DNA from 3 places in the Enterobacter sp. Taxon_2 genome. Region 2 is predicted to be linked to each of the others. Evidence: predicted binding sites of a transcription regulator. Region 2 holds the regulator's gene; each other region holds the start of a gene.

Region 1 (4,186 bases), 2.0 Mb from region 2:
GCCTCATGTCTGGTCCGTGCATATTCGCGACAAAGAGTGTGCCCTGTGCTTTACCAACGGTAAAGGCGCGACAAAAAAAGCGGCACTGGCCTCTGCGCTGGGTGAGTATTTTGAGCGTCTGTCCACCAACTATTTCTTCGCTGACTTCTGGCTGGGCGAGACCATCGCTAACGGCCCGTTCGTTCACTATCCAAATGAAAAATGGTTCCCGTTGACCGAAGATGACGAACTGCCGAAAGGTATTCTCGACGCTCGCCTGCGTGCCTTCTACGATCCGGACAACGAACTGACCGCCAGCATGCTGATCGATCTGCAGTCCGGTAACGAGGATCGCGGTATCTGCGCCCTGCCGTTTACCCGTCAGTCTGACGAGCAGACCGTCTATATCCCGATGAACATCGTCGGCAACCTGTATGTGTCCAACGGTATGTCCGCCGGTAATACCCGCAATGAAGCGCGCGTGCAGGGTCTGTCTGAAGTCTTTGAACGTCACATCAAAAACCGCATCATCGCTGAATCCATCAGCCTGCCTGAAATTCCGGCAGACGTGCTGGCACGCTACCCGGGCGTAGTGGAGTCCATCGCCAAGCTGGAAGCAGAAGGTTTCCCAATCTTTGCCTATGACGGCTCTCTGGGCGGTAAGTACCCGGTCATCTGCGTCGTGCTGTTTAACCCAACCAACGGCACCTGCTTCGCCTCCTTCGGCGCGCACCCGGACTTCGGCGTGGCGCTGGAGCGTACCGTTACCGAGCTGCTGCAGGGCCGTAGCCTGAAAGATCTCGACGTGTTTACGCCGCCAACGTTTGACGACGAAGAAGTGGCCGAGCATACCAACCTTGAAACCCACTTCATCGATTCCAGCGGCTTAATTTCCTGGGATATGTTCAAGCAGGACGCCGACTATCCGTTCGTGGACTGGAGCTTTGCCGGAACCACGGAAGAAGAGTTCGCTACGCTGATGGCGATCTTCAATGCGGAAGATCAGGAAGTGTACATTGCCGATTACGAGCATCTTGGCGTCTACGCGTGCCGCATTATTGTTCCGGGCATGTCCGACATCTACCCTGCTGAAGATCTTTGGCTGGCGAATAACAGCATGGGTGCGCACCTGCGCGAAACGCTGCTGGCACTGCCGGGCAGCGAATGGGAGAAAGAAGATTATCTGAACCTGATCGCTCAACTGGACGAAGAAGGCCACGATGACTTCACCCGCGTACGCGAACTGCTGGGTCTGGCGACCGGTAAAGACAACGGCTGGTATACCCTGCGTATCGGTGAGCTGAAAGCAATGCTGGCCCTGGCGGGTGGCGATTTGGATCAGGCTCTGGCCTGGACCGAGTGGACCATGGAATTCAACCAGTCGGTCTTCTCTGCCGAGCGCACCAATTATTACCGCTGCCTGCAAACCCTGCTGCTGCTTGCACAGGAAGAGGATCGCGAACCGCTGCAATACCTGAATGCTTTCGTGCGCATGTACGGCGCTGAAGCCGTAGAAGCAGCCAGCGCGGCCCTGAGCGGCGAAGCGCCGTTCTATGGCCTGCAGGCTGTTGATAGCGATCTGAAAGCCTTCCCGGCGCATCAGTCGCTGCTGAAGGCCTACGAAAAGCTGCAGAAAGCTAAAGCCGCTTACTGGTCAAAATAAGCGCATATAACATTACCAGCAGTAGGCGTATTCAATCGTCTGGGCTATATTACGGGGCAATTTCATTGCCCCGTTTTTTATTTTCTTCGGCAATGATTGTTGATTGTAATAATAAAGTTAAATACGGGTAAATATAATAATATTGATCTGGGCTTTACTGTTACTTTTTATGGTTAATACTCCATATTAATTAACTGCTTCAGAGGTGGCTGAACGAAAAAATTCAACTCTTTTCATAACTTTTAAAATTTATTTTTATACGGATAATCAAATACTTACTCCGCATTTGTCGTAAAACCATACACACTGCGGGCCTATAAGCCAGGCGAGATATGATCTATATCAATTTCTCTTCTATAATGCTTTGTTAGTATCTCGTCGCCGACTTAATAAAGAGAGAGTTAGTGTGAAAGCTGACAACCCTTTTGATCTTTTACTCCCCGCTGCAATGGCTAAAGTTGCCGAAGAAGCGGGTGTCTATAAAGCAACGAAACACCCGATGAAGACGTTCTATCTGGCGATCACGGCTGGTGTGTTCATCTCTATCGCTTTCGTCTTCTATATCACCGCCACCACCGGTACTGCCGGAATGCCTTTCGGCATGGCCAAACTGATTGGCGGCATTTGCTTCTCACTGGGTCTGATTCTCTGCGTCATCTGCGGCGCCGACCTCTTCACCTCAACGGTGCTGATTGTCGTGGCCAAGGCCAGCGGAAGAATTACCTGGGGTCAGCTGGCACGTAACTGGCTTAACGTCTACGTGGGTAACCTGGTTGGCTGTCTGCTCTTTGTTTTGTTGATGTGGCTTTCTGGCGAGTACATGACCGCCAACGGTGGCTGGGGCCTTAACGTCCTGCAAACCGCCGACCACAAAATGCACCACACATTTATCGAAGCCGTTGCTCTCGGCATCCTCGCTAACCTGATGGTCTGCCTGGCTGTATGGATGAGCTACTCGGGTCGTAGCCTGATGGACAAAGCCTTAATTATGGTTCTGCCGGTTGCGATGTTCGTTGCCAGCGGCTTTGAGCACAGTATCGCGAATATGTTCATGATCCCAATGGGCATTGTTATCCGCGACTTTGCGAGCCCGGAGTTCTGGACCGCAGTTGGTTCATCCCCGGAAAGTTTCTCTCACCTGACTATTATGAATTTCATTACTGATAACCTGATCCCTGTCACTATCGGGAACATTATCGGTGGGGGTCTGTTAGTTGGGTTGACATACTGGGTCATTTACCTGCGTGGCGATGATCATCATTGATGGTTTTCTCAGGCAGTAAATAAAAAATCCACTTAAGAAGGTAGGTGTTACATGTCCGAGCTTAATGAAAAGTTAGCCACAGCCTGGGAAGGTTTTGCGAAAGGTGACTGGCAGAATGAAGTAAACGTACGTGACTTCATTCAGAAAAACTATACCCCGTATGAAGGTGACGAATCCTTCCTGGCTGGCGCAACTGACGCGACCACCAAGCTGTGGGACAGCGTAATGGAAGGCGTTAAACTGGAAAACCGCACTCACGCGCCAGTTGATTTTGACACCTCCGTTGCTTCCACCATCACTTCTCACGATGCTGGCTATATCAACAAAGCCCTTGAGAAAATCGTTGGTCTGCAGACTGAAGCACCACTGAAACGCGCAATCATCCCGTTCGGTGGCATCAAAATGGTTGAAGGTTCCTGCAAAGCGTATAACCGCGAGCTGGACCCAATGCTGAAAAAAATCTTCACCGAATACCGCAAAACCCACAACCAGGGTGTATTCGATGTTTACACCAAAGACATTCTGAACTGCCGTAAATCTGGCGTTCTGACTGGTCTGCCAGATGCGTATGGCCGTGGCCGTATCATCGGTGACTACCGTCGCGTTGCGCTGTACGGTATCGACTTCCTGATGAAAGACAAATACGCTCAGTTCGTGTCTCTGCAGTCCGATCTGGAAAACGGCGTAAACCTGGAAGCGACTATCCGTCTGCGTGAAGAAATCGCTGAACAGCACCGCGCGCTGGGTCAGATCAAAGAGATGGCGGCTAAATATGGCTGCGATATCTCTGGTCCTGCTACCAACGCTCAGGAAGCTATCCAGTGGACCTACTTCGGCTACCTGGCCGCAGTTAAGTCTCAGAACGGTGCAGCAATGTCCTTCGGTCGCGTATCCACCTTCCTGGATGCGTACATCGAGCGTGATATCAAAGCAGGCAAAATCACCGAGCAAGACGCTCAGGAAATGATTGACCACCTGGTCATGAAACTGCGTATGGTTCGCTTCCTGCGTACTCCAGAATACGATGAGCTGTTCTCCGGTGACCCAATCTGGGCAACTGAATCCATCGGCGGTATGGGCGTTGACGGCCGTACTCTGGTAACCAAAAACAGCTTCCGCTTCCTGAACACCCTGTACACCATGGGTCCTTCTCCGGAGCCGAACATCACCGTTCTGTGGTCTGAAAAACTGCCTCTGAACTTCAAGAAATTCGCCGCTAAAGTGTCTATCGATACCTCTTCTCTGCAGTACGAGAACGATGACCTGATGCGTCCGGACTT
Region 2 (4,186 bases):
TCCACGGCTTCGCCGATGCGATTGACTATTATCGTCAGTGCAGCGCCATGCCGCTGCTCAGTAAGATCACGCAGCCGACGCTGATCATCCATGCCAAAGATGACCCGTTTATGGATCATCACTCGATCCCCGCTCAGGAATTCCTGCCCGACAACGTTCACTATCAGTTGACCGAGCACGGCGGCCACGTCGGGTTTATCGGCGGTACGCTGCGCCGCCCGAAAATGTGGCTTGAGACGCGTATTCCTGACTGGCTAACCCCTTATCTGGACGGTGCAAAATGATTATTCCCTGGCAGGATCTGGCTCCCGAAACACTCGATAATCTGATTGAAAGTTTTGTATTACGCGAAGGCACCGATTATGGTGAACAGGAACGCTCGCTTGAGCAAAAGGTCAACGATGTTAAGCGCCAGCTGAAAAGCGGCGACGTGGTGCTGGTGTGGTCAGAACTGCATGAGACGGTCAATATCATGCCCCGCAACGCGTTTCACGGCTGATCTTCCACCCTTTTAAGTCAGGGAGTTGCTATGTCTGCCAGACATCCGGTTATTGCCGTTACGGGGTCGAGTGGTGCGGGAACCACCACCACCAGCCTCGCCTTTCGCAAGATTTTCGCCCAGCTGAATCTTCGTGCGGCGGAGGTCGAAGGCGACAGCTTTCACCGCTACACGCGTCCGGAGATGGATATGGCCATCCGTAAGGCGCGCGATCTGGGTAAACACATCAGCTATTTCGGCCCGGAAGCCAATGACTTCGGCCTGCTGGAACAAACCTTTATAGAGTACGGTCAGAGCGGCAAAGGGCAGTCCCGCAAGTATCTGCATACCTATGATGAAGCCGTTCCCTGGAATCAGGTACCGGGGACGTTCACCCCGTGGCAACCGCTGCCGGAACCCACCGACGTACTGTTTTACGAAGGATTGCACGGTGGCGTGGTCACCCCTCAACACGACGTGGCGCGCCACGTGGATCTGCTGGTCGGCGTGGTCCCTATCGTTAACCTGGAGTGGATCCAGAAGCTGACGCGCGACATGAGCGAGCGCGGCCATTCACGAGAGGCGGTGATGGACTCGGTGGTGCGCTCCATGGAAGATTACATCAACTTCCTGACGCCGCAGTTCTCCCGTACCCATATTAACTTCCAGCGGGTGCCGACGGTGGACACCTCCAACCCGTTTGCCGCCAAAAGCATCCCGTCTCTGGATGAGAGCTTTGTGGTGATCCATTTCCGCAATCTCGAAGGCATTGATTACCCCTGGCTACTGGCCATGCTGCAGGGCTCGTTTATTTCGCACATGAATACGTTAGTCGTGCCGGGCGGAAAAATGGGGCTGGCGATGGAGCTCATCATGACGCCGCTGGTGGAGCGACTGATGGAGGGGAAGCAGATTGCGTGAGTTGTTTTGCCCGGTGGCGCTGCGCTTACCGGGCCTACGGTCATGCTTTAGTAGGGCGGGTCAGCGAAGCGCCACCCGCCAAAAGATTAAGCCTCGATCACTTCATACGAATGCGTGATTTTTACCGCTTTCTCCAGCATTAACGCCACAGAGCAGTACTTCTCCGCAGACAGGTCCACCGCACGCGAGACCGCTGCGTCTTTCAACTCTTTACCGGTGACCACAAAGTGCAGATTAATATGGGTGAACAAGCGTGGCGCCTCTTCGCGACGTTCTGACGTGAGTTTAACCTCACAATCCGTCACGTCATGACGACCTTTTTGCAGAATCGACACCACGTCAATGGCGCTGCATCCCCCTGCCGCCATCAGCACCATTTCCATTGGGCTTGGCGCTTTATCGCCGGAGTTACCGTCCATCAAAATCTGGTGTCCTGACGCGGACTCGCCCAGGAACGTTAAACCTTCAACCCATTTCACGCGCGCTTGCATATTCTTAAACTCCAACGTTGCATTTTTGGTGACAGATTACGCGTGCGTTACATTTCTCGCAATGGAAGGCGACCTGCATCATGCTGAAGCGAGACACCAGGAGACACGCGGCGAAAGCTATGCTAAAACACTCTGGATGCTACAGTAATACATTGACGTTACACATGTATGCAGAGGACATCAAACTTTACTGGCTGCGAAACGTTACGGTAGCCGACTTCCCAGGGTATGGGTAAGAATTCGATTGCAACCCCAGAGTCCGGATGCATCTGATGACTCTGGTGACAGCTTATAACAGAGGATAACAGCGCATGGTGCTTGGCAAACCGCAAACAGACCCGACTCTCGAATGGTTCTTGTCTCATTGCCACATTCATAAGTACCCATCAAAGAGCACGCTGATTCACCAGGGTGAAAAAGCGGAAACGTTGTATTACATCGTTAAAGGCTCGGTGGCAGTGCTGATCAAAGATGAAGAAGGGAAAGAGATGATCCTTTCTTATCTGAACCAGGGCGATTTCATCGGTGAACTGGGCCTGTTTGAAGAGGGCCAGGAACGTAGCGCCTGGGTTCGTGCAAAGACAGCATGTGAAGTGGCTGAAATTTCTTACAAGAAGTTCCGTCAGCTGATTCAGGTTAACCCTGACATCCTGATGCGTCTTTCTTCCCAGATGGCGCGCCGTCTGCAGGTCACCTCAGAGAAAGTGGGCAACCTCGCCTTCCTGGACGTGACTGGCCGTATCGCACAGACCCTGCTGAACCTGGCGAAACAGCCAGACGCCATGACCCACCCGGACGGCATGCAAATTAAAATTACCCGTCAGGAAATTGGTCAGATCGTCGGTTGCTCCCGTGAAACAGTGGGCCGTATCCTGAAAATGCTGGAAGATCAAAACCTGATCTCTGCCCACGGTAAAACCATCGTGGTTTACGGAACGCGTTAATTCCGCTTAAACGGCGTGCCATCGCAAGGTGTCACGCCGTTTTTGTCTCTACTCTCCATGTGGCGCAGGCTGATCTATCACCCGGAAGTTAACTACGCACTGCGACAAACGCTGGTGTTGTGTCTTCCCGTGGCCATAGGCCTGATCCTCGGACATCTTCAGCAAGGTCTGCTGTTTTCCCTCGTGCCTGCCTGCTGCAACATCGCCGGTCTGGACACGCCGCATAAGCGCTTTTTCAAACGCCTGATTATCGGCGGCTGCCTGTTTGCGGGCTGTAGCCTCGCCGTACAGCTGTTACTGGCTCGTGATATCCCGCTGCCGCTGATCCTGACCGTGCTGGCGATGACCCTCGGCGTCACGGCGGAAATCAGTTCGCTGCACGCCCGCCTGCTTCCCGCGTCGCTGATTGCGGCCATCTTCACGCTGAGCCTCGCCGGGAATATGCCGGTGTGGGAGCCGCTGCTGATCTACGCCCTGGGGACATTATGGTACGGCCTGTTTAACTGGTTCTGGTTCTGGCTGTGGCGGGAGCAGCCGCTGCGTGAATCCCTGAGCCTGCTCTATGTGCAGCTTGCGGATTACTGCGAAGCCAAATACACCCTGCTGACCCAGCATACCGATCCGGAAAAATCCTTACCGCCCCTGCTGACGCGCCAGCAGAAGGTGGTGGATCTGATAAGCCAGTGCTATCAGCAGCTGCATATGCTCGCCGCCAACAAGAACCACGAGTACAAACGGCTGCTGCGCACCTTCCAGGTCGGGCTGGATCTGCAGGAGCATATCTCCGTGAGCCTGCACCACCCGCAGGAGGTGCAAAAGCTGGTCGAGCGCAGCCACGCCGAAGCGGTGATCCGCTGGAACGCGCAGACGGTGTCCGCACGCCTGCGCGTTCTGGCCGATGATATTCTCTATCACCGCTACCCGACGCGCTTTAACATGGACAAACAGCTGGGCGCGCTGGAGAAAATCGCTCGTCAGCATCCGGATAACCCCGTCGGCCAGTTTGCCGCCTGGCACTTCAGCCGTATCGCCCGCGTGTTGCGCACGCAGCGCCCGCTTTATCCCCGCGACCTGATGGCGGATAAGCAGAAACGGCTGCCGCTATTGCCCGCGCTCAAAAGCTATCTTTCTCTTAAATCGTCCGCCCTGCGCAACGCCGCACGAATTAGCGTGATGCTCAGTACCGCCAGCCTGATGGGCATGGCGCTGCATCTGCCGAAACCCTACTGGATATTAATGACCGTGCTGTTTGTCACTCAGAACGGCTACGGCGCCACGCGGGTGCGTATTCTGCATCGGGCGGGCGGCACCATGGCCGGGCTGATCATCGCGGGCGTGACGCTGCACTTCCA
Region 3 (4,186 bases), 2.1 Mb from region 2:
CACTATCGTCCGTTCTGGGAAAAGGGCATCGCGGTCGACGTCATCGACGCTGACGGCGATCTGAGCCGCTACGCGCTGGTGATTGCCCCCATGCTCTACATGGTGCGCGAAGGTTTCGCCGAGCGGGCGGAAGCCTTTGTGGCCGCGGGCGGGCATCTGGTGACGACCTACTGGAGCGGGGTAGTGGATGAGACCGATCTCTGCCACCTCGGCGGTTTCCCGGGCCCGCTGCGCAAGCTCCTCGGCATCTGGGCGGAAGAGATTGACTGCCTGGGCGAGGGGGAGCGAAACCTGGTTCAGGGGCTGGCGGGCAATGCGGCGGGCCTGCAGGGGCCGTATCAGGTCAGGCATCTGTGCGAGCTGATCCATACTGAATCCGCGCAGGCGCTGGCGACCTACCGGGATGATTTCTACGCAGGTCGCCCTGCGGTGACGGTCAACCGCTTTGGCAAAGGCAAGGCGTGGCACGTGGCGTCGCGTAACGATCTGCCGTTCCAGCGCGATTTCTTTGCCGGGATTATCGACGAGCTGGCGCTGCCGCGCGCGGTCGAGGGGGATTTCCCGCCGGGCGTGGTCGCGACGGCGCGCACGGATGGCGAAACCGCCTGGGTGTTTGTGCAGAACTACACGGCCCAGCAGCAGCTCATCACGCTGCCGCAGGGGTATACCGACTGCATGACCGATGCCGCCGCTGCGGGCGATGTCGTGCTGCTCCCCTGGGACTGTCGGGTGCTCAGGCGTAAAGCGTAAGAACCGCCCGGCGGCGCTGCGCTTGCACGGGCCTACAAAACCCGTAGGCCGGGTAAGCGCAGCGCCACCCGGCAACAAAGCACAAAACGCCTGCTCCCCGAGCAGGCATTTTTTTATCTGCATAACAGAGAGGCGTATTATGGACAGTCAAATTACCCAGCGTTTAATTCCGGCATTTGGCGGCGACGATAATATCGAGCACGTCGAAGCCTGTATTACCCGCCTGCGCGTGACGGTAAAAGATTTAAATAAGGTCGATTCCCAGGCGATACAGAATGAGGGGGCGCTGGGGGTGATTATTATCGGCCAGCAGGTGCACGCTATATTCGGCAGGCAGTCTGATACATTACGGAAATTATTAGACGAACATTTTAATCAGTAAATATAAAAAAGGGATAGCCAAAGTAATGGCTATCCCAAAGCAGTAAAATAGACTGCAGGTTGCTGGAGATACGATAACGATTAACGCAAATTATAAATTAAGACTTACCACCAGGCCTCGACCTGCACACCGAAGTTCCAGGTATTGTTGGCCGTGCCATCCTCGAAGGATTGCCCTTTTTCGGAGTCATTCAGATAGGAGGCGAACACGCGCAGTTCAGGACGTGACATAAACTCAGGACCGTCTGCCAGGCCCAGCGCGAGGGTGTACTTCTCGCCGCTCTGCTTGTACTTAGTGCCGTCGGTATAAGTATCTTCCTGGTAGAATCCGCCCACTTCGCCAATCAGACGCACGTACTCGGTGAACTGATACTGCGCGCGCCCCACCAGCGATACCAGGCGTGATTTGTCCGTGTACTGCGTGGTGTCGTCTGCCGAGCCCCATGTCAGAACGTGGTTAAAGGAGAACTTGTCGGTAATCGGAATTAAGCCGGTGTTAATCACGCGGTAGCCGGTGGCGTCGTTCACGTAGTTCCACATGTCGTACCAGCCCCCACCCTGTGACACCATGTTCTGGGCCAGACCTTTATTGGCGTACTGCAGCACCAGCTTGTTATAGCCGCCAAACATATCCTGGCTGATCTCACCGGTGACCATTACGCCGTTATCGGCCTCGTACAGCCCGCCGTACTCTTTCTGCTTGTTGGTCGGGTTTGGCATGGCGTAATCAATACCCACTTCCGTCCACGCGCCCGCCCACGGCTTCCAGCCCGCATAGCGAAGGTCGATGTAGTTGATGTTAACGTCGCTGTCGCCATCCACGCGGTAGTCCACGTCGTTGGCATCGCCGCGGATCCACGCAACGGAGACTGCGCCCGGGCCAAGCGTGTAGTTCTCGATACCCGCACCGGAGCCCGAAATATTCCAGTATTTGGTATCAATGATGTGCAGGTCATGGCGCTGGTAGTAGCGCTTACCGCCCCAAATCACCGCATTGGGATCCCCGGGGATCAGCCCCTTGATCTGCAGGTTAAGCTGGCGCAGGCCGAACTGGGCATCGTCATCTAAGGTGGTTTCATTGTCGTTGGAGCCGTCTGAGACCATGCTCACCATGCTGTCGAGATAGAAACTGACGTCGTTCTTTTTGTATACCTCGGAGCCCAGCTCCAGCTCGCCGTAGGTGTCGGCCTCGTTACCCAGACGGCCAATTTTGTTTTTTTGCCACTCCTCCATCCCACCATCCCGTGAGACGCCCACGCCGGAGCGAAGATATCCATGAAAATCAATCGGTACTGAAGACGCTGCAAACAGCGAAGGCGATGCCAGCGCGGCAGCCAACGCAACAGATACAGAGCGGATCGTCGTGTTCATTGTAACCCTCTTATTGTTTTGTAATACGTTCACAAATCCGCTGTCATAAAATGCCTAAACCCGTTAACTGGCAATTACACGATCCGAAATGTGTGATTAACTGCAAATAAAATAGACAATTTTGTTACGAGTAATGAGATTGGACACAAATTATGGCATTGTGAGCGTAATACTTTTTGATGGTGTTGTGCCCACGGCGAGAGGGTGGTAAGCGTTTTTTTTCAGCACCCCTGTTACAATCAGCGCATAACAACATAAGGAACCGGACCATGAAGTCGAAAAGCGCAACGTTAGAGGACGTGGCACGCCATGCGGGCGTCTCCTATCAGACCGTGTCCAGGGTACTGAATAAATCTGCCAATGTATCCGACGCCACGCGCATCAAGGTGGAGAAATCCATAGAATTATTGCGGTATGTACCCAACCGACTGGCTCAGCAGCTGGTGGGCAAGCAGAGCCAGACCGTTGGGCTGGTGACCATTTCGCTGGCGCTGCACGCGCCTTCGCAGGTTGCGGCGGCGGTGAAACGCTATGCCAATGTGGAAGGCTACCAGGTACTGATCTCAATGATTGATGAGAACGTCAACCACAGCATCCAGGATTCCATCAACGAGCTGAAATCCCAGCTGGTGAGCAAAGTGATCATCAACGTGCCGCTGGAGGCTGAAGCGGCGCAGAAAATCGCCGCCGACAACGACGACATTGTCTGCCTGTTCCTCGACGTTGACCCGTACAGTTCCGTGTTTAACGTTTCGTTTAATCCGGCGGACGGCACCCGCGCCAGCGTCAAATATCTTTACGAGCTGGGGCATCGCGACATTGCCCTGCTGGCGGGGCCGGCGTCTTCCGTGTCGGCGCAGCTGAGGCTGAAAAGCTGGATCGAGACCCTGAAGGGCTACGGTCTGGAGCCAGCATCGGTCATTCGCGGCAACTGGGATGCGCAAAGCGGTTATTCGGGAGCGTTGCAAATGCTGCGGGAAACGGCGCAGTTTACCGCCGTGCTGGTGGCGAACGACCAGATGGCGCTCGGCGTGCTGAGCGCGTTCCATCAGCAGCAGATTTCAATTCCGGGCGAGAAGTCGGTGATTGGCTACGATGACACCTATGAAAGCTCATTCTTCTACCCGGCGCTGACGACGGTATCGCTGGATTTAGATCTGCAGGGTAAAGAGGCGGTGCGCCGCATTCTCGACAGCGGTGAAGAGAGTGTCCAGCGCATGTCCTCGATTTTACCTGCCCGTCTGGTGGTGCGTCAGTCCACCGGGCCGAAAGGGGAGAAAGGGAAAAACCTGCAGGCGCTTGCCCAGCAGCTGCGTGAGATCGCGCATCAGCTCGGCGATGCGTAGCGAAGTGAGCACCTCAATCACGTGCGTGAATGAGGTGCTCGCAAGCTTACTCCAGCCCCAGCGTGTACTGGGCAATTTTGAAGTAGATAATCAGCCCGGTACCGTCGATAAGCGTCGCGATAAACGGCGCGGAGACGACCGCCGGGTCGATGCCGCAGCGCTTGAGCACCATTGGAATCACGGACGAGACAATCGCACTCCACAGCGTAATGCATACCAGCGTCAGGCTGACGATAAGCGTGATTTCCAGCCCAATCCCCATCATCCAGGCACGAATGCATCCGGCCAGACCCAGCGTGGCGGCAATCATCAGCGAGGTGGTCATCTCTTTACGCAGC

The links. Region 2 encodes CRP, which controls carbon source genes, mostly activating them, when cyclic AMP is high. Its sites were predicted from a motif close to ATGTGANNNNNNTCACAT; they were not measured.
Region 1: the regulator CRP is predicted to act here: its motif matches at 1,973-1,990, upstream of focA (formate transporter FocA).
Region 3: the regulator CRP is predicted to act here: its motif matches at 2,593-2,610, upstream of AC4IC4_RS08050 (maltoporin).

The regions. Positions count from the first base shown of each region.
Region 1 covers NZ_CM178024.1:1,559,156-1,563,341, reverse strand. The annotation lists gene ycaO (30S ribosomal protein S12 methylthiotransferase accessory factor YcaO) at 1-1,642, shown strand, start outside; gene focA (formate transporter FocA) at 2,049-2,906, shown strand; gene pflB (formate C-acetyltransferase) at 2,958-4,186, shown strand, end outside.
Region 2 covers NZ_CM178024.1:4,420,640-4,424,825, forward strand. The annotation lists gene AC4IC4_RS21115 (hydrolase) at 1-284, shown strand, start outside; gene AC4IC4_RS21120 (YheU family protein) at 281-499, shown strand; gene AC4IC4_RS21125 (phosphoribulokinase) at 530-1,399, shown strand; gene AC4IC4_RS21130 (OsmC family protein) at 1,486-1,890, opposite strand; gene crp (cAMP-activated global transcriptional regulator CRP) at 2,202-2,834, shown strand; gene AC4IC4_RS21140 (YccS/YhfK family putative transporter) at 2,892-4,186, shown strand, end outside.
Region 3 covers NZ_CM178024.1:1,726,422-1,730,607, forward strand. The annotation lists gene AC4IC4_RS08040 (beta-galactosidase) at 1-750, shown strand, start outside; gene AC4IC4_RS08045 (PTS sugar transporter subunit IIB) at 890-1,132, shown strand; gene AC4IC4_RS08050 (maltoporin) at 1,237-2,502, opposite strand; gene AC4IC4_RS08055 (LacI family DNA-binding transcriptional regulator) at 2,772-3,848, shown strand; gene AC4IC4_RS08060 (magnesium transporter) at 3,895-4,186, opposite strand, start outside.